Regions from separate parts of the Ruegeria sp. ABD4_443 genome, predicted to be linked through region 2. Evidence: riboswitches for the same ligand, from Rfam matches in the RefSeq annotation. Region 2 holds a riboswitch; each other region holds the start of a gene.

Region 1 (10,518 bases), on a different contig from region 2:
CGATCCAAAGGCTCTTGTGCCAAAGGGCAAATGTAGAAATGATCAACAAGGCTATCGAGACGGGATGCGATGCTAGAACAAATGCCTCATGCCATTCGCTGACCGTTTCGCCGTTCCATCCGGGATTAAAGACGTCACATGCTTCGTGATAGACCGCATCGATACGTGGGAAATGCACCTATCAATCCTCTTCGAACGGGTCCCATTCGTCTTCGACCTCGGGCAGGGCCTCGGTTTCGACCTGCGCGGCAAGTTGTTCGGGGGTTTCGATCCTTGTGATTGTCGCCTTGGGGAAATGTTCCAGCACGGCGCGCACCGTCGGGTGTTCAAGCGCCTGGGCCCTGAGCGCCAGTTCGGCGGCGTCGCGGATCTCGGCGATGGTTGGGGACTGGCCGTCGGATACCACGGAAATCGCCCATCTGTTGCCGGTCCATCGTTGCAGCGATGCCCCCAGGCGCTGTGCCAGATCGGTCGGGGCCTGATCCGTGGGGGTGAATTCGATGCGGCCGGGTTGGTAGGACACAAGGCGGATGCCGTTTTCAGCCTCGACCAGCAGTTTGACATCGCGGTTGGACCGGATCAGTTCGATCACGTGGTCAAATGTCGGATAGCGTGCCAACGCGGCGTCGAGATCTTGCGCCAGGGCGGTTGTCGGGGCTGCGCCGCCGGTGCCGCGAGGCGCCGACATGTAGGCACCAGAAGCAGGTTGCGGGGCCTGAGCCGCGCCCGGTCCGGCACTGGCGGAAACGCCGGAGCCATTGCCGCCCGGCGGCGGTGGGGGCGGTGCCGATTGCAGGCGTCGGATCAGGTCTTCGGGGCTGGGCAGGTCGGCCACATGGGTCAGGCGGATGATGGCCATTTCCGCCGCCATCATCGTGTTGGGCGCGACCGAGACTTCTTCGAGCGTCTTGAGCAGCATTTGCCACATGCGGGTCAGCACCCGCATCGGCAAGGCTTCGGCCATTTGCAGCCCGCGCGCGCGTTCGTCGGGGGAAACCGTCGGGTCAGCGGCTGCATCGGGGGTGATCTTGACAACCGAGACCCAATGCGTGATTTCAGCCAGGTCGCGCAATATGGCAAGCGGGTCGGCGCCTTCGGCATATTGCCCGCCAAGCTCGGCCAGTGCGCCGGCTGCATCCCCGCGCAGGATCATGTCTGTCAGGTCCAGCACCCGCCCCCGGTCGGCCAAGCCCAGCATCGCGCGGACCTGCCCGGCGGTGGTTTCGCCCGCACCATGGGAAATCGCCTGATCCAGCAGCGAGGTCGCATCGCGGGCCGACCCTTCGGCGGCGCGGGTGATCAGCGCCAGCGCGTCCTGTGCGATCTGCGCGCCCTCGGCCTGGGCTATCTTGTTGAGCAGGGCGATCATGTCTTCCGGCTCGATCCTGCGCAGGTCGAACCTTTGGCACCGCGACAGGACCGTGACGGGAACCTTGCGGATTTCGGTGGTGGCGAAGATGAACTTTACATGCTCGGGCGGTTCTTCCAGCGTCTTGAGCAGCGCGTTGAATGCGCTGGTCGACAGCATGTGAACCTCGTCGATGATGTAGATCTTGTAGCGCGCGCTGGCGGCGCGATAGCGGACGCTGTCGATGATCTCGCGGATGTCGTTCACACCGGTGCGGCTGGCGGCGTCCATCTCCATCACGTCGACATGACGGCCTTCCATGATGGCCAGGCAATGTTCGCATTGCCCGCAGGGTTCGGTCGTGGGGCCGCCGGTGCCGTCGGGGCCGATACAGTTCATCCCCTTGGCGATGATCCGCGCGGTGGTTGTTTTGCCGGTGCCCCGGATGCCGGTCATGATGAAGGCCTGTGCAATCCGGTCCGCCTCGAACGCGTTTTTCAGGGTGCGCACCATGGCATCCTGGCCGACGAGATCGGCAAAGGTTTCGGGGCGGTATTTACGGGCAAGAACCTGATAGGCGGTGGTTGGCGTGTCGGTCATGTCTGCTCTGGCGGATTCGTCCTGTCGAGACAGCGTAGAGGCGCCAGTCTCTGGCGTCCACTGCACAGGGCGACGTTTTTCATTTTGGAAACCGCCCCGATCCGCGTAAAAATGTCAGAACAGGTTTCAAAGGTTGATTTTGACAGTAACGAGTTTGAAGGGGGTGGGCCTGATGTCACAACTGGTGATCTATGCGCTGCAGGTCGGGGGCGGTACGCTTGCGTTGACCTCTATGCCGGGCCGTAGCGGTGATTACCCAGGCGATCTGGACCTGATTTCGGCTTGGAAACCGGGGTTGGTGATCTCGACGACCACCGAGGTTGAAATGCTTCAGGATGGCGCACAGAATTTCGGCAGCGACATTCAGAGCCGCGCCAGCCGCTGGGCGCATCTGCCGGTTGATGATTTCGGCGCACCGGGTCCGTCCATTCAAGAATCATGGCCCGAGGTCAGCGCCGCGGCGCGGCACGCCTTGTCGGGCGGTGGGCGCGTGCTGGTGCATTGCCGCGGCGGGTGCGGACGGTCAGGAATGGTTGTGCTGCGACTGATGGTCGAATGCGGTGAACCCTCAGAGGCCGCGCTAAAGCGCCTGCGCAAGGTGCGAATCTGCGCCGTCGAGACCGAGGAACAGATGAACTGGGCCTTGGCGCCCGCAGGCGCGCGCCTGGCTTTCTAGGTCAGGGCGGTGGGGCCGCCGCAATTTCCACGGGCTGCTGGGTGCTGCGGGGTTGCGCCTGAAGCATGGCGCAGGGTGGGTGCGCCAATGTGCCTGACGGCAAGGGCCCGTCGTGACCGCTGAACATCATGTCCGCATACCGGTCCATTCTTTCGCAGCTTGCACCGGCTTGGGTGCCGCAGAATATGCGGATCATCTGGTGGGTGGCCCTGAACGCCGCCATGCACCCGTCGGCACAATGGGTCAGTTCGCTGCTGCCTTCGATTTCGAAATCCGCCTGTGTGACGGGGGCTGCCGTTTCCAGCGCGCGTGCCACGGCCCGCGCCAGCCGGGCCAGTGCGGGGCAGGGGGCCCCGGTGTGCTGGCACACGGTCGCGGTGAAAATATGGGATTGTGTTGACCAGTTCATCGAGCGCCCTCCGCGCAGGGGGCGACGTGTCTGGCACAGGAAGACCCGAACGTTGCGGTCAGACCCTGCCCGGACACCCCGCCCGAGTTTCAGTTTCGCGTTTGATGGCAGGTCTCCTGACTTGCGGGTCGTTGCTTTGCCGACCTTCCCGGCCTGTTGGCCAGTGGTGATTTCGGCAGTGCTCACCGCTTACAGTTGCGGGGGCAGTCGCGGCTTTGGTCGTTTCCGGCTTTCCGGTGTTGACCGCACCGTGTTCCCTTTTCATCCCGGCCCGGTATGGGCGCGGAAACCATCATGCAACGGCTATCGACTGATGACGGGGCAAGTCAAGATGATTGAGACCTGCCCTTCCATGATGGCGCGCCAATGCCGGTCCGGTGGCCGGGTAACCGGACGTTTGGTCATGCAGGAACCCGCTTGACAGGAACGGGTCGCATGGGGCCGAGTGAAAAGTGAACCACACAGTTCAGAAGCTGGAGGCGGCTCAGGATGCTGGACTTTTCACAAGCTGTTGCAACCGAAGATTTCCGGTTCCCTGCGGGCGATGTTGAATTGTCGGCCCGCATTTACGTGCCGCAATCCGCGCCGGAGACGGTTGTGGTTCTGAACAGTGCAACAGGGGTACCGCGCGCGTATTACCAACATTTCGCAAGCTGGTTGGCCGCCGAGCACGGGATCGCCTGCCTGACCTATGACTATCGCGATTTCGAAACCTCGCTGCGGGGGCCGTTGCGCGGGTCAAAGGTCACCATGGCGGATTGGGCGGTGCAGGACATGCCCGCGGCGCGGTCCGAGATGCGGCGGCGTTATCCGCGGGCGAAACTGTGGGTGATCGGTCATTCTGTCGGCGGTATGCTGGGCCCGGTCCAGCCTGATATTGACCGGGTTGACCGGATGATCTGTGTCAGTGCCGGGATGGTGTCGCTTGCCGATCATCCCTGGCCCTATCGGGCCATGGCGGCGTTGTTCTGGTTCGGGCACGCACCCCTGGCGGCCCGCGTCATGGGGTATTTGCCGGGCAAGGCGCTGGGCTTTGGGGCAGACCTGCCGGCCCCTGTCTATTGGCAGTGGCGGAAATGGTGCACGTCGCCGTGCAGTTATCTTGCGGATGTTGGTGCCGATCTGCCTGCGCTCAACCCTGCGGGCGTGGGCGGTCGGATTGATCTGTTTGCCTTTGCCGACGACCAGATGGTCCCGCCCCAGGCGGTATGGCGCCTGGCCGCGCTTTACGGGCCGAACGCGCAGCGTCACCTTGTTGCGCCGCAAGATCACGGCCTGCCCGAGATTGGCCATATCGGCGCATTTGCACGCCGAAACGCGGCTGTTTGGCCCCGCCTGATCGCCTGATCGCCTGATCGCCTGATCGCCTGACGAATCGCATCCGCTTGACGCTAAGCCGGTCAAGTCGACCGCAAGGGGCAAGGGGGGCACCACGCGCCGCCTGTCCCGCACGAACCCGGCTTTGGCCAGCTTGCCGAACAGGATCACGAACCACATGCGCGGGCCGCGTTACTTGTTTTTCTGGGGAAAGGGCCGGCAGAGGGCGCCAGGTAAGTGGCAAGTGAGAGGCTGGACATCGACCCAAGCGGGACTCGTTGTGGCTGCTTCCTTCCGGACCTGACCAGGTTGGCGAGGCGCTCGCCCGCGCCAACCTCTCAGGCGTGGATATAGGGCCGCCGGGGCGAAATGACAACCCGTCACAAGGACAGGTGCAGTTTCATGAACCCGTCGGCATCCCGGTCAAGCACACGCGGCGAAAAGTGCCCGAGTTCGTCCAGGTACTTGGCCGCGCCCGGTCCGGTCTTCAAAATGGCCTGCCTTGCGGATCGGGGTTTCAACCGGAACGGATCGGCGGCCATTTCCAGCGGGTCGCCGGGCCGCGCGCCCGAAAGATAGTCGCGAAGGATATCCTGTATCGGCGCCTGCGGCAGCTCGATCTGCCGGGCCTTGGTGGCGAACGGAAAATGCCCGCCGCCATTGGCCCTGTAGTTGTTGAGCGCAACGACAAACCGTTGTTCGGGCGCTACGGGGCGCCCGTCAAACCGCATTTCGGAAATACGAAAGGCGTCCGGGTTCCCCAGCACGCCCCGGTCATCAAAACGCGCAGGGCAGGACGGGTCGATCCGGTAGGTCAGCCCGAAGATCACATCGAAATTATGCCCTGCCCGTTTCGGGTCGATCAACGCGGGGGCAAAGCCGTTGGGCAGGCGATTGAATATCCCGGCGGACATTTCCAGCCAGTCGCGCAGATCGTCACCGGAAACGATCACGGCGCGCAATTCATTCGGGAAAATGTTCAGGTCCGCGACATGGCGCATCGAAAGCGTACCCGCGGCAATATCGGTATAATGGCGCGGCCCGGCGCGGCCTCCGAATTTGGACGGGGCGGTCGCTGACAGAACCGGAAGATCGGCCGCAGGCGTTCCGGCCAGATAAGGCCGCAACGCCGCCGCTTGCGCCGCCGCGACAGTGGCAAGACCTTTGTCGGGGACGCAAAAACTGAAATAGCTGTGCATCGGTTGCGCGACCGTGCCCACGGGGCGGGCAGCACGAAGCCGGGTCTGTTCATGCCCGTGGGCAAAGAGTTTGACCAGTTTGGTGTCCTCGGGCACGGCGGGCGCGTCGGCTAGGCCCGGCCCGCCCGCCACGGCGCGCAGGTCAGCGCGCGACGTGACCACGCGCCAGCCGTTGCCCGCATCCAGGGTCAGCGCCAGGTCAATGACACCAAGGTGAGATCCCGCCGATCCCGGCATGACCGCAGGCGTGCCGTGGATATGTCCGGTGACGCTGTCCACAAAATCCAGATCCGCATGGCCGGGGCCCGGCAGGGTCAGGTGGGTATGACCGGCGACCAACGCGTCGATATCGGGCAATGCGGCGATCGGAACGGCGGCGTTTTCCAGACCGGGTGCCGCCTCGGCCTGCCCCAGGCCGGAATGCGCAAGGGCCACGACCAGATCGCATCCCCGGCGTCGCAAATCTGCCGAGACTTCTTGCGCCTGTTGCAGCGCGTCGGTGACGCTGACTTGCCCTTTCAGCCGATGCGCTTCCCATAGGGCTGTCTGGGGCGGAAGAACGGACAGGACGCCGATCCGAATGGGAACATATCGCCCGCCCATCCGCACTTGCCGCGTCAGAATGGCCGATGGCGACCAGACGGGCAGGGGGTCGGCCATATGCGCATTGCTGGACAGGACGGGGCATGGTGACTGGGTCAGGATGCGGTCCAGGCTGGCAAGCCCAAAGGAAAAGTCGTGATTGCCCAGGCCAATCGCGTCATAGCCCAGCTCTGAAAAGGCCTGCATCAGCGGATGGGACCGCTGCGAACTGGTTGCCGCCCAATCGCCAAACGGCGTGCCCTGAAACGCATCCCCGTTATCGAACAGCAAGACCGTGCCCCCGTTCCGCTCGGCTTCGGCCCGTGCCTGTCGGATCAGGGTCGCCGTGCGGGTAAGGCCGATGCTGCCGTCGGCTTGGTCTGCATAATAATCGAACCCCATCACATTCATGTGAAGGTCCGAGGTTGCGAGGATGCGGATATGCGCCCGGTCCTTGTCGGACTTGTTCGGCGGCGGCAGGGTGTCAGGCTTCAACGTCGGGGCTTTGGAATAATGTCTTACAAGAGAATTCAATAGTTCGAATACTATATGCAAATTCCGCGACGTCCATGCGGCCTTTCGACGGCAGAGGCATTTCGGCTGCGCGAATTTCCGTTGCACCACGGGGTCAGACGTGGCAGCCCCGGACAAAAGTTCGGGAACCACGGAATGAAGCACGCAGAACAGGTAACATTTGGCGGTTCCGGTCTGGATCGCGCGGCGCATATCCGCAATGACCCGGACCGGCTGGCCGAGATCCAGACAGACCCAGAGGCCCGGTGCCTGTTGCTTTGGCGGGGCAAGCCGCTGGTCATGGGCGAGGCGCTGGACAGCCTGGCCCTGGTGCCGATGTCGCATGGCCTGGTACAGGGCGGGCCCGGCGGGGCGCTTGAAGCGCCGTTGTTTCTGGGTTTGACGGAAGCGGGGACGGGACTGTTTGCGATGGATGTCTCGGGCTGGGTCCCCGACGGGGACGATCTGTCCGGCCTCGGGGCGTTTGTCGACCAAAGCGAACAGCAACACCCGGACCTGCCCCAGGGCCACGTCTTTGCCGAGCTGCGCCGGATCATGACCCGGCTGTCCGCGCGCGACGCCGAGCTTGCCGCGACGGCCAAGGCCGTTATCGGCTGGCATGAAACCCATGGCTTTTGCGCCAGGTGCGGCGCGCGCAGCGATATCTCTCAGGCCGGGTGGCAACGCAGCTGCCCGTCCTGCGGCGGCCAGCATTTTCCAAGAACCGACCCGGTGGTCATCATGCTGATCACATATGGGCAATCCGTTCTGGTCGGAAGGTCACCAGGCTGGCCCGAGGGGATGTATTCCTTGCTGGCAGGCTTTGTTGAACCCGGCGAGACCCTTGAGGCGGCTGTTCGGCGCGAAGTCATGGAAGAGGCCGGCGTCCCCGTCGGGCCGGTCCGCTATCTTTCCAGCCAACCCTGGCCATTCCCTGCGTCCTTGATGTTTGGCTGCGCGGGCGAGGCATTGTCACAGGACATCCGCATCGATCCGGTCGAGATCGAGGACGCGATATGGGTCACCAAATCCGAGATGATGCAGGCCTTTGCAGGCGAGAATCCCAAGCTTTTGCCTGCCCGCAAAGGTGCAATTGCCCATTTTCTGTTGCAAAACTGGCTTGCAGATACGCTGGACTGACAGGACACTGACCCAAGACCTCTGGATACATAGACGAATATGCAGTTTTCAGCCCGCGAAGATATCGAAGCCCCCATCGATGCCGTTTTCGAAATGGTTTCGGATTTTGAGCGATTCGAACGGATGGCGATGCGGCGCGGCGTGGATGTCCGGCGCACCGTCATGCAATCGCCCCCGGCGGCGGGCATGACCTGGGAAACCGAGTTTCGGGTGCGTGGCAAGCCAAGACAGGTCTCGGTCGTCATGAGCGAATGCGAACGCCCGGTTCTGATGCAGTTCCAATCGGCCAGCAAAGGCATGACCGGTTTGACCACGGTTGAGTTTCTGGCCCTGTCGCAACGCCGAACCCGGTTGAACGTCGAAATGTCGCTGGCGGCAAAATCCCTGCCGGCGCGGCTGTTGCTACAGTCCTTCAAGCTGGGCAAATCCCGGTTCCGCCGCCAGATGCAACTGCGGCTCAGCGAATTTGCGCGGGAACTGGAAGAACGCCACCTGCACGGCGCATGACCTGACCGCCGAAGGCCGCGGTCAGGCTGCCCGCCACGGGTGCATCTGCCGGGGTTCTGGCTCAGCCGCGGGGTTGCGCGGCGGGATAGACCCCCAGGATTTCGACATTCGTGGTGAAATGGGCCAGCTCCTCCATGGCCAGTTGAACGTTCCGGTCATCGGGGTGCCCAACGATGTCGGAATAGAACTGCGTGGCGGTAAAGGACCCGTCGACCATATAGCTTTCCAGCTTGGTCATGTTGATTCCGTTGGTGGCAAATCCGCCCAGCGCCTTGTAAAGCGCGGCCGGAATGTTGCGGACCTGGAACACGAAGCTGGTGATCATCCCGTGGGTCCCGCGCCGCGAATCATCGGCTTGGCGCGACATGACCAGAAAACGGGTGGTGTTGTCGCCATGGTCCTCGATATGCCGGGCCAGCACGTTCAGGCCGTATATCTCTGCCGCCAGTTCACTGGCCAGAGCGGCCGAATGCTTTTCGCCCGCTTCGGCCACCTCGCGCGCGGCGCGCGCATTGTCGGGGCTGACGCGGCCACGGATATCGTGTTCCTTAAGGAAGCCCGCGCATTGTGGCAGCAAAACCAGATGGGAATGCGCCTCGGTGATGTCGTCAAGCTGTGCGCCGGGGACGCCAAGCAGGTTGATATGAACCCGCACAAACGCCTCGTCGACAATATGCAAGCCGCTATGGGGCAGTAGCCTGTGAATGTCGGCCACACGCCCATAGGTCGTGTTTTCGACGGGCAGCATGGCCAGATCGGCCTGACCCGCGCGCACTGATTCGATCACATCCTCGAAAGTACGGCAGGCCAGCGGCTCCATGTCGGGGCGCGCGTCGCGGCAAGCCTCGTGGCTATAGGCGCCGGGTTCTCCCTGAAATGCAATGCGTTTGGTCATTTGGTCGATTCCGTGCAACAAGTTCGTTATTTGGGCGTTTAGTCGCGGTGTCTATACCTTGCCTCTTGTCAGGGGAAGCCTTAGACACCCCGCAGACAGCTGAAATGGACAAGCGATCAATGTTCGACACGATGACAGTTACAAAGGCCGCAGCAGGCCTGTTTGGCACCTTCCTTGTATTGCTTCTGGCCAAATGGGGCGCGGATGTTCTTTACCACGTCGGAGGGCATGGCGACGCGGCATATGTTATCGAAACCGACAGTGCCGGTGCATCCGGGGGCGATGAGCCTGAAGTCGCGTTCGAGGAAATGCTTGCCGCAGCCGACCCGGAAAAGGGCGCCAAGGTGTTCCGCAAATGCACGGCCTGCCACAAGCTTGAAGACGGCGCCAACGGAACCGGCCCGTATCTTTACGGTGTTGTTGACCGTCCGGTTGCCTCGGCCCAAGGGTTCACCGGGTATTCTGCCAGCATGCAGGCGCATGGCGGCAACTGGACACCCGAAGCGCTGGATGCGTTCCTGACCAAGCCCAGCGCCTATATTTCCGGCACCTCCATGAGCTTTGCCGGTTTGAAAAAGCCCGGAGATCGCGCGGACCTGATCGCGTATCTGCAGACGATCGGCAACTGATCCGGTTCAGGATCATGAAAATCCAAGGCCGCTGCCCCGCGCAGCGGCTTTTTTGTCTCAAGAAATCTTCACAAAGCGTTCACGCACTCTAAACTTGCAACTGTCACCGCTGGCAATTTAGCTGGCGCGCACAAGATACAGGTTCATAAAGACCGCAGGAGAGCAGCAATGGTGAAGAAAGATGAGCGAACCTTCAGGATTGAAGTCGATCGCAGAACCACGTTGCAGATGCTTGGGGCGGGCGCGCTGACCTCGATGGTGCCGGGCGCCGGTCTGGCGACCGGGGCGGACCAGGATGAAATCATCCGGGCGCACGGGTATTCCTTTTTCGGTGACCTGAAATACCCGGCAGATTATCCGCATTTCGACTATGTGAACCCCAATGCGCCGGTGGGCGGCGAAATCTCGGTCAGTACGCGCGGGACCTTTGACGGGATGAACCGCTGGAACTGGCAGGGCAAGGCGGGGCTGTATTCAGGCCTGGTGGCCGAAGGGATGTTCGGCGACGGCCCGTTCGGCACGCAGACCCCGGCAGATTCCATTACCGAACTATATGGCCTGATTGCCGAGGCGGTCGAATACCCCAAATCGAAAAAATGGTGCGTGTTCCACATGCGCCCCGAGGCCAGGTTTTCGGACGGCACGCCGCTGACGGCGCATGACGCCGCCTTTACGCATGATCTGTTCCTTGACCAGGCGATCC
Region 2 (10,518 bases):
CGTGCCCAGATCGCCATCCATGAACAGGCAGGCGATGCGGCCATGTTCCTTGAGTTGATCCAGCAGAGCGTCAGGAACCTGTGCCACGCCGCCCTGCACCATGATCACGTCATAGGGCCCGTGTTCCGCGGCCCCCTTTTCCAGCGGGCCGGTATGGATGATGGCATTGTCGACATCCGCCTCCATCAGGACAGATTGCGCCTCTTCCGCAAGGGTCTCGTCCTGCTCGACACCAACCACCAGCTGCGCCATCCGCGCGGCAACCGCGGTCGAATAACCAAGCGCCGGTGCGATATCCAGAACGACCTCGTTGCTGGTAATGTTCAATGCGTCCAGGATCTTGGCCAGTGTTCGCGGCTCAAGCAGGCAGCGGTCGCCGGACAGCTCGACAAGATCGCCGACATAGGCGGCCTCGCGCTGCGCGTCGGGCACGAAATTCTCTCGTTTCACGGTCAGCATCGCGTCGATAATGGGGAACTTGGTCACATCGGATGGCCGTATCTGCGTGTCGACCATGGTGCGGCGTCGGGCTGCGAAATCTGTCATGTGATCGCTCATTCTTTTTCCCAGGTTGAAGGGCTTTTGCCACATCCGCCCCGCACCGGCAACGGTCCGGAACGCGAATTCTTGCCCTGCGACAATAGAGGACCGGAAAACCGCCCCCAAGGAAAGCCCCCACCGCCCGGCAAATTTCCCCGCAACCCACTGGACGTCCGCCCCCAAAGCTGCTAGAACCGCTTCCACACCACGGCAAGTAATTGATTTTACTGCAAAAGGCGAGTTGGCGGAGTGGTGACGCAGCGGATTGCAAATCCGTGTACACCGGTTCGATTCCGGTACTCGCCTCCAATCTTTAAGAAGCGTTTGCGTAATCTGCCCTCTCCGCTCCTGCGGGTTAGAAGCGTATTTCGGAAATTTGCGTTTCCAAATCGGGGCCTTCCTTTAGTGTTTTTTGCCCTGGGCAACGCGCTTCTTGGGTTTTCATTGTCAGGCAGAGACTTGGGTTTTTTCGTTTGCAGCGTCAGTTGCTGTTGCGTTGGCGCGCTGGGAAAGCCCGGGCGTCGTCGGGGCACCCTGCGCGGGTCACGGCCGCGCGCAGGAACAGAACACCGAGTCGACGCGGCCTCAGGCCCCGGCACCTTGCGGGATGACCTCATATCCCGGCTCTTCGGGTTCGTCGTCCTGCATTTCCGCCGGAAATCCGGGCGCGCGGATATCCAGGCCGGTCGCTTGTTCCAGCCGTTTGATGATGTTGGGCGACAATTCCCGCGCGCCGAACCGGGCTATTCCGTCTTCGAATATCTTGATCATGACGGGGTTGATCTCCAGCGGAACGCCGGCGCGGTCTGCGACCTCCTGGAACAGGCCGATATCCTTTTTCACAAGGTCCATGGTAAACGAGATATCGCGAGAGCCGTTCAGGATGACCTGGCTTTCCGTCTCGTGGACAAAGGAGGTTCCCGATGAAATCTTGATGGCCTCATAGGTCGTGTTCAGATCCATACCGGCTGCCTTGGCGGTCACCAACGCCTCGGCGCAGGTGATCAGGTTGGCCGTAGCCAGGTAATTCGTCATCACCTTGAGAACCGAGGCCGTACCTAGATCACCAGTATGCAGAACCCGGCGGCCCATCGTGGTCAGGAACGGCAGGATACGCTCGAACGTCTCGCGGTCGCACCCTGCAAAGATCGAGATATTCCCCGTGGCCGCGCGATGGCACCCACCCGAAACCGGGCAATCCACAGCAGCGCCGCCACGCGCGATGACCAAAGCGCCCAGGCGTTTGACCTCGGCCTCATCGGTGGTGGACATTTCCATCCAGATTTTGCCGGGGACAACCTCGGCCAGCATGTCCTGCATGACCGCATCCGAGGCCGCGGGTGACGGCAGGCAGGTGATCACGGCATCGCAATCGCGCATCATTTGCGCCGGGCTTTCTGCGGCCCTGGCGCCCTGGCCAACGAATGCCGCAACCAGATCCGGGTTCAGGTCGTGAACCGTCAGGTCGATCCCGTTTCGCAGCAATGAGCCCGACAATTTGCCGCCGACATTTCCCAGACCGATAAATCCGACTTTCATTGCACCCCCTCGCGCATCGCTCTGCCTTTAGTGCTGATGGCGCAAGTATTGACCTTGGACAGCGGCAAGTGAAATGAATAAAAAAGCAAGTTACCAGCAAAATTTTTTGGTGATATATGGAGCGCCTCCCCAATCCGATCTGGCTGCGCAGTTTTGAGGCCGCCGCAAGGCTGCTCAATTTCACCACGGCAGCGCAGGAGCTTGGCCTGACGCAGACCGCGGTCTCTTTGCATATCCGGTCGTTGGAGGCCGATCTGGGGCAACCGCTGTTTACCCGGCGGGCGCGGCGGCTGGCCTTGACCGAACTGGGCCAGTCCTATGCCCTGACCGTCAGGCGCGCCCTGGCCGAGATCGCGCTGTCGACCGATTCCCTGTTTGGACCCGCGTCGCGCCAGACGCTGACAATCCGGGCGGCGATTTCGACAATGACATATTGGATCGCGGCCGAGATTTCGGATTTCTCGGACAGGTATCCGGAAATACCTGTGCGGCTGGTGTCGCATATCTGGAATGATGCGGTAGCTGCGGGCAATGTCGACATCGACATTCGCCTGGGTCATGGCGATTGGCCAGCCGTCATGTCCGACCGGTTGTGCAATGAAACCCTTGTACCCGTTTGCCGGTCGGACGCACCGCCCATGGCACTGGATCGCCTGCCGGACAGCCCGTTGATCCACATTCTGGGCTACGAAGACAACTGGGCCCGGTATTTCGAGGCGCATGACCTGCATGCGCCTGAAAGGCCCGCGCGCCATTCCGCTGACACGACGGTGACGGCGGTACAACTTGTGTTGGCGGGGATGGGCCATGCCACAATACTTGAACGCTTTGCCCGCAACATCATCGCGCAGGGCCTCCCGCTCAGGATCGCGGGGCCGCCGATTCCCTTTGCGCAATCCCATTACCTGGTTCAGCCCGAGGGCACCGCGCAGGAATCGTCATCTGCACGCCTGTTCCGGGCGTGGCTGCGCGAAAGGCTGGAGCGGGATGCCGCGGAATGAATCCGGCGCGTCGCATTTCAGGCAGGGACGCGGCATCATGGCCGCGAATGCTTGACAAATCCCCTGCCGGTGCCGCATGTCCGATCCGTTGGTGTCTGTGCAAACAGATGAAAAGGGAATGCACCAGCGGGTAAACCGCCAAGTGCAGCCGCCCCCGCGACCGTGACCGGAGAGGGTGCCCAATGCCACTGGCCCAAAAGGCCGGGAAGGCGGGACACCTGCCAGGGCAAGGCCCTGACATCCGCAAGCCGGGAGACCTGCCAGCGCCCGAAGATGTAACCGGACGGGGTGTTCCGGTGTCGGGTCCATGTGCAGACGCGTGGCCCGCATGAAACCCCGTCCCCCACGAAGAGGATTTGGGGGGATGAGAGACGTGACCGAACCCGCTCCGGTCGAATTGCTGGTTTGCACCACCTGCCGTCGCGGACTGCCCGTCGAAGATGACGCGCAGCGCCCCGGCGCCCTGCTGCACAAGGCATTGGAACAGGCCGATCTTCCCGACGGGATCGCATTGAAGGCGGTCGAGTGCCTGTCGAACTGTGACGAAGGCTGTTCCATCGTTTTACGCGGCGGACCCGCGCGCTGGACCTTTGTCTACGAACACCTCAATGAAGCCGACCATGTGGACGTGATTGTCGACGGCGCCACCAAATACCTTGAGACCGAGGATGGTCTGGTCAAATGGCGCGAGCGCCCCGAACACTTCCGCAAAAACTGTGCGGCCCGCATTCCCCCGATTGGAGCCCTGAAATGAGCAATCTTGAGAAACTCCCCGTCACCGTGATCACCGGCTTTCTGGGCTCGGGCAAAACCACGCTGGTCAGGCACCTGATGCAGAACCCGCAGGGCAAGCGTCTGGCCGTGGTGGTCAACGAATTCGGCGATGTCGGCGTCGATGGCGATATCCTGAAATCCTGCGCGATCCCGGATTGCCCCGCGGAAAACATCATGGAACTGGCGAACGGCTGCATCTGTTGCACCGTGGCCGATGACTTCATCCCGACCATCGAGGCGCTGATGGCGTTGGAGCCGCGCCCCGACCACATCCTGATCGAAACCTCCGGCCTCGCCCTGCCCAAGCCGCTGCTCAAGGCGTTCGACTGGCCCGATATCCGGTCCAAGATCACCGTTGATGGCGTCATCGCGCTGGCCGATGCCGAAGCCGTTGCCGCCGGTCGTTTTGCTCCGAATGTCGCGGCGGTGGACGCCCAGCGTCTGGCTGATGACTCGATCGACCATGAAACGCCCCTGTCCGAGGTGTTTGAGGATCAGATTTCCTGCGCCGATATCATCCTGCTGACCAAGCCCGATCTGGCCGGTCCCGAAGGCGTCGCCAAAGCGAAAGAGATCATCGCCGCCGAGGCCCCGCGCCCCCTGCCCGTTGTCGAAGTGGCCGAAGGGGCCGTGGATGTGCGCGTTGTCTTGGGGCTGGAAGCGGCTGCCGAGGATGACATGGACGCGCGTCCCAGCCATCACGACGGTCACCATGATCACGAACATGACGATTTCGAAAGCATCATCGTTGAGTTGCCCGAACAAACCGACCCCGCCGATCTGGTTGCCAGCATCGAGCGTCTGGCGAATGAGCTGAACATCCTGCGCGTCAAGGGCTATGCTGCTGTTCAGGGCAAGCCCATGCGCCTGCTGGTTCAGGCCGTCGGCGCGCGCGTGCGTCACCAATACGACCGGCCGTGGGAGCCCGGCGAAGAGCGCCGCTCGCGGCTTGTTGTGATTGCCGAGCATGACGATATCAAAGAGGCCGCGATCCGCGATATACTTGTGGGTGTGACCGAGGCCGCCGAGTAAGCCATGCACGTCGTCTTCCGCGAAAGCCACGGGCTTGAGGAAACCGAGACCCCAACCGACCTGGGCCAAAGCCCGGCGGATCTGGTGGTGCTGTCTTTTTCCGACAGTGACCTTGGTGCTTTCGCGGTGGGCTGGCATCGTGGGGGCGGACCCGACGGGCAGATGCCCACGATGCGGTTGGCCAATCTGGCAGCGCTTAAACATCCCCTGTCCGTGGACACCTATGTGGAACAGACGCTTGAGGGGGCAAAAGGTATCCTGATCCGTCTGATCGGTGGCGTGCCCTACTGGTCCTATGGGCTGCAACAGGTTCTGGCGCTGGCGCAGGCCAGGGGGATCGCGCTGGCGGTCCTGCCCGCGGATGGGCGTGAGGATACGCGGCTGGATGAATATTCCACCCTGCCTGTCTCGACCCTGCGGCGCCTGGCGCATCTCTGCGACACCGGCGGCGAGGTTGCGGCGCAGGCGGCATTGGCGCAGATGGCGCTGGCGGCGGGGCTTTACGCCGGGCCGGTCATGGGCGCCAAGACGATCCCCGAATGCGGCGCATGGTGCCCGGATCGCGGCGTGATCCCGGTTGAAACAGCCTTTGCGGGCGACACAAAACGCATCATCGTCACCTTTTACCGCGCCTATCTGACATCGGCGGATACGGCACCGGTCGCGACCCTGATCCACAGGTTGCGGGATCGTGGGCTGGACGCGGTTGGATTGTTTGCGCCCTCGCTGAAAGCCCCGGCCGCCGCCGAATGGATGCGTGAACAGGTCGTGGCGCTGTCGCCGTCGGCAATCATCAACGCCACCTCTTTCTCGGGCAAAGGCGCGTCTGGCACCTCACCCCTGGACGCGGCGAACGTCCCGGTGTTCCAGATCGCGCTGGCCACATCCCGCCGCAAAGCCTGGGCCGAGGCGGAACGGGGCCTTTCGCCTGCCGATCTCGCCATGCATGTGGTCCTGCCCGAAGTCGACGGGCGGATCAACGCGGGCGTTGCCTCGTTCAAGGAACCGGGCAAGCGCGACCCGCATCTGGAATATTCCCGCTTTGCCCACCGCGCAGAACCCGAGCGGATAGACGCCATCATCGACCGCGTGACCGGCTGGCTGAACCTGAACGACAAACCCAAAGCGGATCAGGTGCCCGCGCTGGTGCTGTCGACCTATCCCGGCAAGGATTGGCAAATGGCGCATGCGGTGGGCCTTGATGCGCTGGCCTCGGCCGAGGCCATCCTGACGGATCTGCAGGGCGAAGGGTACGACACCGCACCCGCTGAACCCCTTGCTGAAACGCTGCCGGATGCGCGAATTTCATGGCAGCTTTGCGACTATCTGGCCGCCCTGTCGGACTTTCCCGAACAGTTGCGCGCAGATTTGAACGCTGTTTGGGGCGCGCCCGAGAACGACCCGGCCTTTGCAGCGGGCGCGTTCCAGTTCACCGCACTGCGCCGGGGCAACGCGCTGGTTGCCCTGCAACCCGAGCGCGGCACGCCCGCGCTGCGCGATGACGATTATCACGACCTGTCGCGCACCCCGCGCCACAGCTATGTCGCCTTTTATGTGTGGCTGCGCAAAGGGTTGGGCGCAGACGCCCTGATCCATATCGGCGCCCATGGCACGCTGGAATGGCTGCCGGGCAAGTCGGTCGCCCTGTCGGCGGAATGCTGGCCCGAGGCGCTGATCCGCGACCTGCCGCTGATCTATCCCTTCATCGTCAACGACCCCGGCGAGGCCGCGCAGGCCAAGCGCCGGATCGGGGCCGTCACGCTGGGCCATATCCCGCCCCCGATGAAGGAAAGCGGCACGCCGGATCGCATGGTGCGGTTGGAATCCCTGCTGGACGAATTTTCAAACGCGGACGGTCTGGACCCCAAGCGCCGCGATCGTCTGCAGGACAATATCCGCGACGAGGCACAGGCCATCGGGTTGGAGAGCGACCTTGGCCTGGATCAGGCCACCAGCACCGCCGAGGCGATCACCCGCATCGACCGCTTTGTCTGCGACATCAAGGAAAGCCAATTTGGCGACGGGTTACATATCTTTGGCCGCGTGCCCGAGGTGTCCGGCAATTTCGACCCCGCGCCCTCGGCCCATGCCGAACGCCGCGCACTGATCGACGCGCTGGCCGGGAAACGGATCGCGGCGGGCCCCTCCGGGTCGCCATATCGCGGGCGCTCGGACGTGCTGCCGACGGGGCGGAACCTATATACCACCGATCCGCGCTCGGTGCCGACACGGGCAGCCTATACCCAAGGCGTGAAACTGGCCGAGGAACTGGTGCGGCGGCATTTGCAGGAAGAAGGCGATTATCCCAAGGGGTTGATCGTCGACCTGTGGGGGTCTGCCACCATGCGCACAGCGGGCGAGGAATTTGCAATGGCCTTGCACCTGCTGGGCGTGAAACCGGTCTGGGACAAAGGCTCCGAGCGGGTCGCGGGTATCGAAGTGCTGCCGATCACCGACCTCAGCCGCCCGCGTCTGGACGTGACCCTGCGGGTCTCGGGCCTGTTCCGCGACGTGTTCCCGACGCTCTCGGCGCTGTTTGGTCAGGCTGTGCGGGCGCTGTCTGAACGCGACGAGGCCGCCGACTGGAACCCTTATGCCGGGCAGGAACCCGCGGCGCGGGTCTATGGCCCGGCCCCCGGCAGCTATGGTCTGAACATGACCCACCTGTCCGAAACCTATACGGATGAGGCGCGCGCGCAGGCCGGTAAGGCGTGGCTTGAGGCCAGCTCATTCGCGCTGGAAGGCGACCATATCGCGCAAGATAAAGACGGCATCACCCGGCGCGTCGCAAGCGCCGACAGCTTTGTCCATCTGCAGGACCTGACCGAAACCGACCTGTTGCTGGCCAATGACTACGCCACCCACGAGGCCGGTTTCGCCGCCGCCAAGAAGGTGACCGGCGGCAAAGCGCAACTGTATCACCTCGACAATACCAACCCGCAAAACCCCCGCGCCCGCACCCTGCCCGAGGAAATCAGCCGCGTGGTCCATGCCCGCGCCGCCAATCCCGGCTGGATCGCCGGGATGCAGCGGCACGGCTTCCGTGGCGCGGCAGAAATCGCGGCGACGCTGGATCATATGGCGTCCTTCGCGCATCTGTCCGGCACGGTCGCCCCGCACCTGTTCGACCTTTACCATGACGCCACATTGGGCGACGCCCAGGTCGATGCCTTCCTGCAACAGGCCAACCCGCAGGCGCATCAGGCCATGCAGGACCGGTTCCGCGCCTTGTTAAAGGCGGGGCTGTGGGACACCCGCCGCAATTCGATCCGCGCCGATCTGGAGGGGCTGGGATGAGCGCGCCATCGAAATCCCCCATCGTACAGGGCTGGTGCCCCGGCGCGCATCGCCCCATGATGTCCGGCGACGGTCTGGTCGTGCGGGTGCGTCCCCGGTTGGCACGCCTGGGCGCTGAACAGGCCATCGGCCTCAGCGATCTGGCCGAGCGGTTCGGCAATGGCACCATCGACCTGACCAACCGCGCAAATCTGCAACTGCGCGGGGTGGCCGAGGCCAATCATCAAACCCTGCTGGGGGAGTTGTCGGCGTTGAACCTGCTGGATACGGAACCCGGTATCGAAATACGCCGCAACATTCTGGTCTCACCGCTTTATCAGGCCGGTGATCTGACCGCGCGGCTGACGCGGGAGCTGATGGATCGGCTGGCAGAACTGCCCGACCTGCCCGCCAAGTTCGGGTTTGCCATCGACACCGGCCCGGCCCGCCTGCTGGCGGCGGATTCGGCGGATATTCGGCTGGAGACCGCCCCCGAGGGTCTGATCCTGCGCGCCGACGGGGCTGAAACCGGGCGCGCGGTTACCGAGGGCGAAGCCATCGACAGGCTGATTGCGCTGGCACGATGGTTTGCCGCCAACTATGCGCCCGAAACGCGGCGCATGGCGCGTTTGGTGGCGGCGGCGGGCCTGCCTCGGGACTGGCTTGGGGCTGCTCCTGGTGCCATTGGGGACGCCCCTGTGCCCGGCCCCTGTGGGTTGGGGGCTTTCTACGGCGCGGCCTTTGGGCAACTGCCGTCGCGCGACCTGAAGAACCTGATCAAGGCCAGCGGTGCCGCGGCCCTGCGCGTCACCCCGTGGCGGCTGATCCTGCTGGAAGGCGGGGCGGCGATACCCGCCCCGGCCTTTGTCACGCACGCATCCGACCCGCTGATGACCACCGACGCCTGCCCCGGCGCGCCGTTCTGTCCGCAGGCGCAGGTGGAAACCCGCGATATCGCGCGCGCCCTGGCGCCGCGCGTCCCCGGCAGCCTGCATGTCTCGGGATGTGCCAAGGGCTGCGCGCGCATGGGACCTGCTGATGTGACCCTGATCGGCGATAACGGACGATTTGATCTTGTCAAACAGGGCCGCGCGGGGGATGAGCCAAGCCTGCGCGGCCTGACCAAGGAAACACTTATGACCATGGACTTCACCTAATGCCCTATGAATATGAAACCGATGGCGCGGCGATCTACAAACAAAGCTTTGCCACCATCCGGTCCGAGGCCGATCTGGCCCGCTTTGATGCCGACGAAGAGCAGGTCGCCGTCCGCATGATCCACGCTGCCGGAATGGTTGGGCTGGAAGCGTTCGTTCATTTCTCGCCCGGCTTTGTACAGGCGGCCCGTACCGCGCTGGAAGGCGGCGCACCGATCCTGTGTGATGCGCGCATGGTCAGCGAGGGCGTGACCCGGTTTCGCCTGCCCGCAGACAATGAAGTAATCTGTACCCTGCATGACGATCGCGTGCGCCCCCTGGCCGCCGAGATGAGCAACACGAGGTCTGCCGCGGCGCTGGAATTGTGGCGCCCGCATCTGGACGGCGCGCTGGTGGCCATCGGCAACGCGCCGACTGCGCTGTTTCACCTGCTGAACATGCTGGAAGACCCCGATTGCCCGCGCCCCGCCGCCATCATCGGTTGCCCCGTGGGTTTTGTCGGCGCGGTCGAATCCAAGGATGCCCTGTGGGCGGCCCAGCCAGTGCCGTCCTGCATCGTAAAGGGCCGTCTGGGTGGCAGTGCCATAACCGTCGCCGCCGTCAACGCAATCGCGAGCCGCGCGGAATGAGCGCAGGCAAGATATACGGCCTGGGTCTAGGCCCCGGCGATCCCGACCTGATGAGCGTCCGGGCCGACCGGCTGCTGCGCAACGCGCGGCATGTGGCCTTTTTTCGCAAACCCGGCCGCAGCGGCCAGGCACGCAAGATCGTGGCCGGGATGATCCCCCAGGATGCTGTTGAATTCCCGATGGAATACCCCGTCACCACCGAAATCCCCCTGACCGATCCGCGATACAACGCGCTTTTGGCAGCCTTTTACGAAGAGTGCGCGAACCACCTGAAGGCGCTTGCCGATCAGGGCGAAGACATCGTTGTGCTGTGCGAGGGTGATCCGTTTTTCTACGGCTCTTTCATGCATCTTTACAGCCGCTTGCGGGACAAGGCTCAGGTCGAGGTCGTGCCCGCCATCACCGGCATGTCGGGGGCATGGACGGCCACCGGCGACCCGATCACCTGGGGCGATGACGTGCTGACGGTTCTGATGGGCACATTGCCCGAAGAAACGCTGGCCGAACGCATGGCGCAGACCGATGCGCTGGTCGTGATGAAAATCGGGCGCAATATCGACAAGGTCAAAC
Region 3 (10,518 bases), on a different contig from region 2:
CAGGAAAGCCTCCGTCCGGTGTTGGAGGAACCTGCAAAGTCGTTCAGCACTTTCGCCGCAGCCTTCGTGTTGAAAACGTTTGGACCCGGCCCAATCACTCGGCTGGGGCAAACGAAATCCAATGTGCAATCGATCTGAGTGAGGTATAATCATGGCACAGAAAAAGATACTCCACCTTGTAGACGACACCACGGCGGGTGGCGTGATGCGGATGCTCGACCATCTTTTGGCGCAGTCAGATCTGTCCGAAACGGTCGATCAAAAGGTGTTGAAGGTCAAACGGACTGCATTTTCTTGGGGCAAACTAAATGCGGATGTCATTGTGTCCCACGTCGTACCAAGCTGGAGAAGCCTGCCCGCGTTCTCGGCCCTTCGCGCGATGCATCTGGACACACGGCTGGTCCATGTCGAACACAGTTACACCCGGGCATTCACCACCCTGAATGTCCCACACAAACGTCGGTTCTTTGCCATGCTGAGGGTGATCTATTCCTTCTTCGATCAGGTGGTCGCAGTCAGTCACGCGCAATCGGACTGGATGAAGGAGCGACGCCTGGTCTCTGCGGAAAAGCTGACCGTTGTTCCTCCTACTGTTGATCTTGAGCAGTTGTCGCGAAAGACGATGCCCCCCAAGTCAAAAACCACAATTGGTGCCATAGGGCGTTTGGAGCAGCAGAAAGGTTTCGACGTCTTGATCCAGGGCTTTCGGTCAACCCAATTGCCTGAGGCGCGCTTGTTAATCTTCGGGGAAGGCAGTCAGCGTTCATACCTTGAGGAACTGGCAGAAGGTGACCCGCGCATCGAGTTTCGGGGCCACGCCGAAGATCCAGCAGAGGCTTACCAAGCAGTCGATATCATTGCGATTCCATCGCGTTGGGAGGCATACGGACTTGTGCTGGACGAAGCGCTTGCCGCACAGCGCAATGTGATTGCAAGTAAAGTTGATGGGTTACGTGATCGTGAAGGAGATACGAGAATTTCATTCTGCAACCTTGACCCTTATGATTGGCGCCGTGCGATCAATAATTTTCTGCTTTCCAACACTATTGAGAAAAGCAGCTGAATCAAAATTTGACACTGGATCTTTTGTGTTTTAGCCGAGCCATTCGCTGCAAAATCAATTGTGATTTCAAAGAAATTGCCTGAGGCCAGCTTTGCGTTTTGTGCGCGAGCCTACTTAGCGCAGTAAATCTTGGTGCCCTCTGTGGACTGCGAGCGGTTATTGCCTTGTGCCAAGTGGACGGCAGCTATGTCCCGCGACTTTCTAATTGGTGCAAAGTGCAGCGAAAGGCACGTCGGTTTGAACCAGCTCTTGATACCGTTCGCGGCGAAACAACCTGAAGAGCCCAAAGCGGACACAGTTTCTTTGAAAGAAGATCGAGCATTATGCGGTATCCAAAAAAACCGAGCGCGCGATACAGCGAACCTTACTGGGACTTCGCTGGGATGTTCTGCGAATAGTCTTTTCACTCGTCCACAACACGAAACTCACCGGAAGGCGCATCAGTAGGTGGTTCCTCAAACTCATTGGAAATCAGACCGCGGCGGATGAGTTCTCTAATGGCGGCCGCTCTGGATGGCAGTCTGTTCTCGAACCGCCAATCATCAATGGCTTTAAGCTCTTCGAGGTCGAGCATCAGTTGCAGTTTTTCCGTGCGCTTTGGCGGTCGATTTTGATCAGACACTGGCATGACCTCAGTAGCTTACGTCAGTTACTCCAAGCATGTATGGCAATGGGCCTGTGTGTCTACATCAATCTTGGCATGTTGTGCCGGATACCCAGGATCATGAAGCGCCCCATGATGTGTCGGATACCTAACTTAAGTATATGATTTTATTTGAAATTTTATGAATCGCTCTTAGGTTTACTCCGCAAGCAACGAAACGGAGTGAAAATGATACAGCAAGTCTTAAAGTCTGAAGTTCAGGAAGAAACCAACGACACAGGCATCGACAAGAACGCCTGGATCGCCAACGCGGTGACGGAAGTACTGGCCGATACCATGGTCCTGATGGTGAAAACACAAGGCACACATTGGAACGTCGTGGGCCCGCTATTCCTGCCGATCCATGAACTAACAGAGCGTCAGTATCGCGACCTGTTCGAAGCTGCGGATGAATTGGCCGAGCGTGTGCGTGCGTTGGGTCAGGTGGCACCGATCTCGTTCACGGACATGGTTAGCCAAGCCAAGCTGACCGAAGAAGAGACGGTTAAAGATGCAGAGGGCATGATCAAACAATTGGTCGCAGACAACGAAGCGATTGTCCGGAACCTGCGTGAGACGGCTGCGACCGCCGCTCGTTATGGCGATGGGGCTACAGAGGACCTGATGAACGCCAGGATGGCGAAGCATGAGGAAGCCGTCTGGATGCTCAAGGCAATTGTTGCGGCCTAATTGGCGGCTCCCCTCGATTTGAACCAAGGTTTGCGAAGAAAGGAAAAACGATGACACGTGTTGGGTACGAGAAAAAGGCACAGCTGCAACTGGATAGTTGGAATGCCCAGATTGATGTTCTCGAAGCCAAGCTGAAGGTGGCCGAAGCGGACGCCAAACTCGAGCTCGAGGAGCAGCTCAGCAAGCTCTACAAGGCAAGATCTGACGCAGAGGCTCAACTGAATGATTTGAAGTCGACTAGCGACGAGGCCTGGGAAGATGTCAAAAAGGGCTACGAGGCTGCATGGGGCGATATGCAGAGTGCTTTGAAAAAAGCGGCCGACCGGTTCTCGTAGAGCTGTGTTTGTGAACAAAGCTCGTGTCGTAAATGGAGACAGGAATGCAAACACCTAGAGAATTAGTGAGGTACTTTCGTGGGTTCCTAACTATCCCTGCCGCCATTAGTCTTTCAGGGCTTTTGGTGGCTGGGATTGTCTTCAAGACGGAGCAAGCGCTCGCGAGTTGGGGTTGGTCCGCTTCCGATTGGCTGAGCGTTTCTAATCGTACTGCGAGCGATGTACTAAGCGCAATCTCGGCAGCATCCATGTCCGCGTTGGTCATGGTCTATTCCATTGTTTTGCTGGTCTACACCTTAGCAGCCGGATCAATTGGGCCCAGGCTCTTGCAGCGTTTTGGCGAAGACAGGGTAAATCAGATTGCAGTTGGCTCACTTGGAGCGACGTTTTTATACAGCTTGTTGATCTTGTGGCTGATACGCGATGACACATCCGTAAATTTGGCCGTTGCGATTGGAATAGTCTATTCGATCATCTCAGTTCTTTTGCTGTTGCTCTTCGTTCATACAGTATCGACGCGCGTAACCATTGATCAGGAGGCGGCGCGGATTTCTGAGGCCTTGGATCGCCAAGTCAGCACCGCAATCGAAAACAGCGCAGATACTCCATCTTCAGAGGCAGTCCCTGAGGAGGGAGACAAGCGCCAAGTCTTGGCTTCGGGCACTGGATATGTGAATTCGATCAATACCGAAGGTCTAGTGAGTGCGGCCAAGGAAGCCGGAGCAGTCGTCGTTTTTGATGTGCAGCCAGGAGACTTTATGGTTCCATCGGACACTTTGGCCAAGGTTTATGGTGATAGTGACGAAAGTCTTAATGATCTGGTGCAAGCGGCAGCTCCGTTAATCTCCGCGCGAGATCCTAATGGCGATATCCGCTTTTCTGTCCATCTTCTCGTTGAAATCGCACTTCGGGCGTTGTCACCGGGTGTCAACGACACGTTTACCGCAATAGTCTGCATCGACCGACTGTCGGCGTCTCTGGCTCGAGCGTGGTCGTCAAAGCTCTGCACGGGTGTGTATCGGGATGATGACGGAAACGTACGGGTGGTTTACCCGTCCATCACGGCTGAGGCACTGTTTCACGACTCTATGCCAGCTCTAAGACGCGCTGCCCGGGGTAATGGCCTCGTAACGGCCGCCCTTATTCGCGCTTTGGTGCGCATCGCAGAGGCAGCTCCAGAAGAAGATTTGCTGGCTGTTGTAGATGAACTATCTGCGGTCAGAGATGAGACCCGAGAAAGCGATATGCTTGAGCGCGATATTGATAAGTTTTGTGGCCAGGTCGAAACCGCAATTGAAGGGTTTTAGTCAACCGTCCTGGACAATTGCAGTCCAGTGCGGCTGGGGGGTGGTTTGTGAGTGGGCCATCCCCCAACTTATGGAAAAGTGCTCTTCGAAAGGTCTTAGTTACATTTCAACGAAAGGTAGTCAGTGAGTGGCGAAACCAAACGGCTACTTTGTCCGCACTTTTCGAGTTGGTGCGCTGCGCAGCGAACGGCATACCCTCCCAGACCAGCCGCTCGTAGATCATGCAGCGAAGGTGTCAGAAGAGCCCAAGTCACCGAATGCTGCGTCGCAACTAGATTATTCGTTGTTCAAGTTCCGAAGCGTCATCCACGTCGACGTGCCAGAATGCGTCTGATCCTTCGGGCATTTTCTGAAGCACACGCTCGAAGTCTCTTTTGTTCGTGCAGCGCCGGATCGCCCATGCAGTTGCTTCGATCGCATTGTCCGGGGTCAAGTTGTGGTTCACGCGAACCTGCTTTACTTCGCTCGTCAGTTCAGTCCGCTCGGAGAAGCGAGCAGGATGCGCCGCAGGTTCCCAATTGTTCACGAAAATCGCACGAAGCACACTTGGCAGAACCGACGCGAAGTCCAAGCCCTGTTGTGCAGTCAGGCGACGGCGAAACACCTGGAGTACTGCGTCAACGGCGGTGTAGGTCATGTTGTCTGACTCTAGACACATGCGCTCTTTCGCATCATCGAGAAACGCTCTCCATTCCTTTGACGCGTGTCTATATGTCCATGGCATGGGCATGTGAGGTTTCGTTCCTGAGAAATTCCAACAAGGAAAGCCTACCAAATCTGGTTCCGAGCTGTCGATAAATGAACGGCAGCTCCGTCCGCACAGCCGTCATTGAAGATGCCAGAACCGGTTAAATGCCCAACCAAAACCGTCAGATGTCAGCTTCGAGCCCAAACTGTTAAATGCTGCACACTGCTGGAAAAACCGCGAGGCACCAGAAGCCGACATTTGCAGGTACCAGGGTTCCTATTAACCGACCTTGAATGCGAACGAACAAACCGTCCTTACACCCGTCGATCCAGGCATCGAAGTATCAATCCTTCGCGATTGCGGGCCGAATTTCAACGCGGGCACCGTAGTTGTTTTGGCCAACCGAGAATGGAAACGCGGAGAGCGCGGCGTCGGGCAAAACGGAGCTTCCTTCAGTCAAAGTGTTGAAATCGGGCCATCCGTCGCGCATCCAGACAGTGCCTTCAGGCATTCGGCGCGTGACCTTGGCGCGCGCGTGGAATGCGCCGCGTGCGTTAAACATTTCTATACAGTCACCATCCGTGATCTCGCGTGCCGATGCATCATCGGGGGCAATCCAGAGTTCTGGTTCCGCCTCTCTCGCAGCAAGGGTTGGAAGTGCGCGACCGTGATCAAAAAATGCGTGGAACTGCGCGAAAGTGCGCCCGTGTGCAAGGGCGAGCCCATCGACTGGCGGTTCATTTGGCGGCATCGGCAAAGGCGGAAGACCCATGGCTTGCGCGCGCTCGGAGAAGAATTCGATCTTACCGGATGGGGTTGAGAACTCAAGGGTGGGATACGCTACATGAGAGATCTTGAGAGGCACGCGCCCGCCGTTCGCACGAAGTGTTTGGACCGTGGCATGACCAGTCGCAGGGTGGTCGAGCACAGCATTAATAGCAGCTTCTTGATCGACCCATGGGTAGACGTCCTTGACGTCTAGTCGCGCTGCAAGCCCTTTATAGAGATTATAGACTGGGCGCGCCTCGCCCGCAGGAGGCAGAACCCGGTCAGACAGATGAACATGGGAGTTTGTGGATTTCGCGCCGATCTCTTCTAGCCATATCGTCCCGGGTAAGACGATATCGGCCAATTCTCGGATCGTTTGATTGGGGAAGATGTCGTAAGCAACGACCAAGTCGGCCTTAGCAAGGGCAGCTCGGGTGCGTGCAGTGTCCGCAAAACAAGACAGCACGTTTGAGCCAATTGTGACGAAGACCTTGACCGCACCACTTTCCAGCGCCTCCACAATAGCTTCCATCTGGTTGGGAATGTAACTGCCGGGTGGCCTCCGTTCAGCCGCAGAGACATCATTGAAGCCGACGCCGTGGCTGCGCCCTCCGTGGCGCGGGCCTATGCCGCCGCCTTTGACCCCGAAGTTGCCCGTGAGCGCGGGCAGGCAGGATATGGCGCGCGCCGCCTGCCAAGTATTTCTACCTTTGTGGAGCGAAGATCCTCCGATGACGATCATCGCTGGTTTGGTGGCCGCGTATTGGCGTGCGAGCTGAACGATCTGCTGCGCCGACACGCCCGTGATGGCGGCGGCCCAATTGGGTGTCATGGAGGCCACATGAGCGCTCAACGCGTCCAGCCCGATCGTATTTGCGGCAGTAAAGTCGGTATCGTGAGACCCATCGGCTAAGATCACGTTCATCATTGCAAGTGCGAGTGCCGCGTCGGTTCCGGGCTTCACGAGGATGACGTCATCGGCCAATGCAGATGCCTCGGTGCGACGCACATCAATCACGACGATCCGTGCTCCGCGCCGTTTTGCGATTTCAACGTGCCGCAGTGTATTGGCCTGGCTCACAGTGTTAGCCGCCCAGAGGATCACAAGCTCAGAGTTTGCGCCAAGGTCCTCTTTGGTCGAGGTCTCAAGAGCACCGGTGATCCCAACACCAAAGCCACCCAAACCCCAGCAGATCATTGCAGGGTTCCAATACTGGCAGCCGTATAAGTTGGCGAACCGATCCATCTGCGCGCGCTTGAGGCCAAATGCGTAGTCATTGCCCCAGTTGCCGTGTGCTTGCCAGAACCCGACCCGCTCACGTCCCACGTCCTGCATCTTTGCGGCTATGTAATCCATGGCGGCATCCCAGCTCACATCTTGCCAGGTCTCACTTCCGCGCGAACGGCGCATCTGCGGTGTCAGCAGGCGCTTGTCGTTCCCCACGATCTCGTGGGCAGCCTTTCCCCGCATGCAGAGGAAGCCTGCGCTGTCGGGATTCGTCTCATCCCCTTCAATAAGAACCTGCCCGTCGTCGTGTTTAGTGACCTTCATCCCGCAGAGCGTCGGATGACAGTTCATTGGGCACATTGTTGTGAAGGTTTCCAACTGGGGGTCATGCCTGTCGTTTTTTGCAATCACTTAACCTTAACTGAGGCAAGCGAGTCTGAGAAGGCTGTTAGCTCCTGAAGCCAACGTCAGCTTTACCGTCTCATCAAAGTATTACTACATTCGTTCGCGCCCAAAGCGGACCCCGTAAGTTCAAGGTTGAAAGGTCGCTTCGTCCCGCGGTGCGGACCTTCTGGGTGGCAGAAACCGAGCAAGCGCGGCGAATGTCGGCAAAGCGGGCTGCAGCCGCAGCATCTAAATGGCCCGCCAAAGGTCGGCTCTGGGCCGTCCCTGGTGTGGGCGCGCAACCTGTCAGGCAAGCATGCTGCGACCGATCTAATGGCGGCAGCGAGCCCAACCTGCCAATTTGATATTCGTGCTGCGCGTGCTCGCGGCGAAAATTTCTCTGCAGCTGCATTAGTTGCAGAACCGCAGCGCGGCCAGAAATCCGGTCGTTTAGATTTTGCGCAGCGCAGTTGGGCTTGCCAACTTACAGGTCGCCTGAAAATTATGGGGTTGACCGAAATAGTTTCATAGCCCAGTAATCAGTTCGTCGGTTTTCTTACGAAATTAATAGGGAATTCGCGGCGTACTTTGTGCGTTAAACGAAACTGCCCCCGCAACTGTAGATGGCGAGCCACATTTCAATATCCACTGAGCCTACGTGCTTGGGAAGGCGAAATAAAGCAAAGATCCATCAGTCAGGAGACCTGCCGACGAAGACACTTTAACCGGACGGGGATGTTCGGGGTGGATCGTGGCATTATGGTTTAGGTTGATCTTTTCAACTGCGCGTCCCTTCCCGGTGACCTCGCTCAACATTGGCGAAGGAGCCTAATAATGATGAAAACGCTTTATGTGCCAGGGGCGATGGCACTTGCACTGATAACGACAGCCGCAGCGGCGCAACAAACAAACTATCCGCTGACAATTTCTAACTGTGGCTATGACCAGACTTTTGACGCGGCTCCTGCCTCAACCGTCACCATCGGTCAGTCTACGACCGAACTTCTGTATATGCTTGGCCTTGGCGACAAAGTTGCCGGTACATCTGTTTGGTTCAACCCAGTTCTGCCTGAGTTTGAAAAACTGAACGCTGGTATCGAGCGTCTAGCAGACAATGATCCAAGCTTTGAAAGCGTTGTGAACAAAAAACCAGAGCTGGTGACCGTCATGTATGAATGGCACGTTGGCGCAGAAGGTATCGTTGCAACACGGGAAATGTTCCACGATGTTGGCATTCCAACCTACACCATGCCGACGGACTGTGAGAAAAAGGACAATCTGACAGGTGTTGACGGCACCCGGTCTGAGCTTTTTTCAACAGAGACCTTCTACAAATCGATTTCTCAGCTGTCTGAAATTTACGATGTTCAAGCCCGTGGTGCCGAACTGGTGGAAGAGCTGAAAGCCGCCGAAGCCGACGCAATTGCCAAAGCGGCTGCACTAGATCTGCCCGAAGGGACGTCAGGCCTGTTCTGGTTCTCTTCCGCCGATATGGAAGCAGATCCCTATGTTGCAGGTCAAAAAGGTGTACCTGCCTACATGATGGACAAACTGAGCGTTGAGAACGTCGTTCAATCTGATGAGGAATGGCCACTGGTTGGTTGGGAAACCATCGCCAAAGCAGATCCTTCTTTCATCGTCATCGCTGAAATGGATCGTCGCCGCTTCCCAGCGGATGATATCGAAATGAAGCGTAAGTTCCTGATGGAAGACCCAGTTGCCTCTGAAATGACCGCTGTGAAAGAAGGCCGCATCATCACCATCGATGCACACGCGATGAGCCCAACCGTTCGCGCGATCCTGACACTGGGTCAGGTTGCGGACGCTTTGGAAAGCTATGACCTGAAATGAGTGTGACCGACCGGATACCTGTCCGGTCGGCCTCTCGCAATATCTGGAAGTGGGCGGTGATCGCGCCGCCTCTTCTTTTTCTTGCTTTGGTGGCTGGCACGGCTTTAGGCGAAACCCACATCCCGATGGACGTTGTTCTCAAGGTGCTGGCCAATAAAATAATTGGTGCAGACTATGCAGTAGATCGCATCGATTCCGGAATTATCTGGAATTACAGGCTTTCACGTGCTGTTGTAGCCGCTTGCTGCGGTGCTGGTTTGGCCCTGTCTGGTGTCGTTTTGCAGGCTTTGTTGAGGAATGCACTGGCAGATCCTTATTTGTTGGGCATTTCTGCAGGCGCTTCGACTGGCGCAGTCACCGTCGCAATTCTTGGCATCGGAGGCGGCGCGATCTCGATGTCCGCTGGCGCATTTGCAGGTGCTATCTTTGCCTTTGCCTTTGTCGCAATGCTGGCCCAGGTCGCTGGCGGCGGCACAGGGTTAAGAGCCGCTGGCGTCATCATTTTGGCGGGGATCGCTGGGTCTCAGCTTTTTAACGCCTTAACCGCATTCATCATTGCCAAATCCGCCAGCGCGGAACAGGCCAGAGGTATCATGTTCTGGCTCATGGGAAACCTAAGCGGAGTTCGTTGGCCTGATACAGTTGTGGTTGTGCCCGCCGCCTTGTTTGGTTTGATAGCCTGTCTCTTTAATGTTAGGGCGCTGGATGCTTTCATCTTTGGCGCAGACAGCGCGGCATCCCTCGGTATCGCGGTTCGGCGCGTGCAACTTGGCCTGATCGGGATTGCTGCCCTTATGACCGCGGCAATGGTGTCGATCACCGGATCCATCGGCTTTGTCGGGCTTGTGATCCCGCATGCCATGCGGATGGTCGTTGGCACGCGCCATCGTGCTTTGATCCCAGCTTCGGCTTTGGCTGGCGCTATTTTCTTGATCTGCGCTGATGTGATTTCGCGCACAGTGATCCCAGGGCAAGTTCTGCCAATTGGTGTGGTCACAGCACTGGTTGGCGCGCCAGTATTTGCCCTGATCCTGATCGGGCGGAGGGCAGCAGTATGATCTTGCGATGCGAAGACCTCGGCTGGCGTATCAAACGGAAAGCGATCGTCTCAGGCGCAAACCTGACCGTGAATGAAGGCGAAATGCTGGGGCTGATCGGCCCCAACGGCTCGGGCAAATCAACCCTACTGCGAATGCTGGCCGGGGTCAGATTTCCTAGCATGGGTCGTGTCTTCTTAGGTGATGCCCCAATGGCGGGGTTGCGACAACGAGAGATCGCACAAAGGCTCGCACTGGTAGAGCAACACGCTGATACCGAAGAACGCATCACCGTGCGCGACGCAATTGAACTGGGTCGCACGCCTTTCCTGTCGGCGCTGCAGACTTGGGGCCACGACGACGAAGCAATCGTCGCGAATACGCTGGCAGCGGTCGATTTGCAGGGGTTTGAAGATCGGGTTTGGCATACCTTGTCCGGTGGCGAACGTCAGCGCGTTCAAATTGCCCGTGCTTTGGCCCAGCAGCCGAAGGTTTTGCTAATGGACGAACCGACAAATCATCTG

The links. A riboswitch is a leader RNA that binds a small molecule or an ion and turns the genes downstream of it on or off. The one in region 2 is predicted to bind cobalamin.
Region 1: another riboswitch for cobalamin. It lies ahead of ACXAG8_RS10825 (hypothetical protein); the one in region 2 lies ahead of ACXAG8_RS03730 (DUF1636 family protein).
Region 3: another riboswitch for cobalamin. It lies ahead of ACXAG8_RS13045 (ABC transporter substrate-binding protein); the one in region 2 lies ahead of ACXAG8_RS03730 (DUF1636 family protein).

Annotation. Positions count from the first base shown of each region.
Region 1 covers NZ_JBSWYA010000004.1:365,826-376,343, forward strand. Annotated here, with positions in the region: gene ACXAG8_RS10810 (hypothetical protein) at 1-178, opposite strand, end outside; gene ACXAG8_RS10815 (DNA polymerase III subunit gamma/tau) at 182-1,948, opposite strand; gene ACXAG8_RS10820 (protein-tyrosine phosphatase family protein) at 2,121-2,624, shown strand; gene ACXAG8_RS10825 (hypothetical protein) at 2,626-3,033, opposite strand; cobalamin riboswitch at 3,123-3,342, opposite strand; gene ACXAG8_RS10830 (alpha/beta hydrolase family protein) at 3,523-4,380, shown strand; RNA gene ffs (signal recognition particle sRNA small type) at 4,593-4,691, opposite strand; gene ACXAG8_RS10840 (bifunctional 2',3'-cyclic-nucleotide 2'-phosphodiesterase/3'-nucleotidase) at 4,731-6,626, opposite strand; gene nudC (NAD(+) diphosphatase) at 6,801-7,784, shown strand; gene ACXAG8_RS10850 (SRPBCC family protein) at 7,824-8,291, shown strand; gene ACXAG8_RS10855 (prephenate dehydratase) at 8,353-9,186, opposite strand; gene ACXAG8_RS10860 (c-type cytochrome) at 9,306-9,815, shown strand; gene ACXAG8_RS10865 (extracellular solute-binding protein) at 9,984-10,518, shown strand, end outside.
Region 2 covers NZ_JBSWYA010000001.1:737,843-748,360, forward strand. Annotated here, with positions in the region: gene ACXAG8_RS03710 (protein-L-isoaspartate O-methyltransferase family protein) at 1-546, opposite strand, end outside; tRNA gene ACXAG8_RS03715 (tRNA-Cys) at 776-849, shown strand; gene ACXAG8_RS03720 (NAD(P)-dependent oxidoreductase) at 1,126-2,079, opposite strand; gene ACXAG8_RS03725 (LysR substrate-binding domain-containing protein) at 2,196-3,080, shown strand; cobalamin riboswitch at 3,153-3,359, shown strand; gene ACXAG8_RS03730 (DUF1636 family protein) at 3,445-3,834, shown strand; gene cobW (cobalamin biosynthesis protein CobW) at 3,831-4,886, shown strand; gene cobN (cobaltochelatase subunit CobN) at 4,890-8,183, shown strand; gene ACXAG8_RS03745 (cobalamin biosynthesis protein CobG) at 8,180-9,319, shown strand; gene ACXAG8_RS03750 (precorrin-8X methylmutase) at 9,319-9,948, shown strand; gene ACXAG8_RS03755 (precorrin-2 C(20)-methyltransferase) at 9,945-10,518, shown strand, end outside.
Region 3 covers NZ_JBSWYA010000006.1:95,698-106,215, forward strand. Annotated here, with positions in the region: gene ACXAG8_RS13005 (glycosyltransferase family 2 protein) at 1-138, shown strand, start outside; gene ACXAG8_RS13010 (glycosyltransferase family 4 protein) at 152-1,063, shown strand; gene ACXAG8_RS13015 (hypothetical protein) at 1,467-1,685, opposite strand; gene ACXAG8_RS13020 (Dps family protein) at 1,896-2,396, shown strand; gene ACXAG8_RS13025 (sll1863 family stress response protein) at 2,447-2,731, shown strand; gene ACXAG8_RS13030 (DUF2254 domain-containing protein) at 2,776-4,038, shown strand; gene ACXAG8_RS13035 (DUF2267 domain-containing protein) at 4,310-4,675, opposite strand; gene ACXAG8_RS13040 (molybdopterin-containing oxidoreductase family protein) at 5,070-7,100, opposite strand; cobalamin riboswitch at 7,638-7,832, shown strand; gene ACXAG8_RS13045 (ABC transporter substrate-binding protein) at 7,941-8,957, shown strand; gene ACXAG8_RS13050 (FecCD family ABC transporter permease) at 8,954-10,015, shown strand; gene ACXAG8_RS13055 (ABC transporter ATP-binding protein) at 10,012-10,518, shown strand, end outside.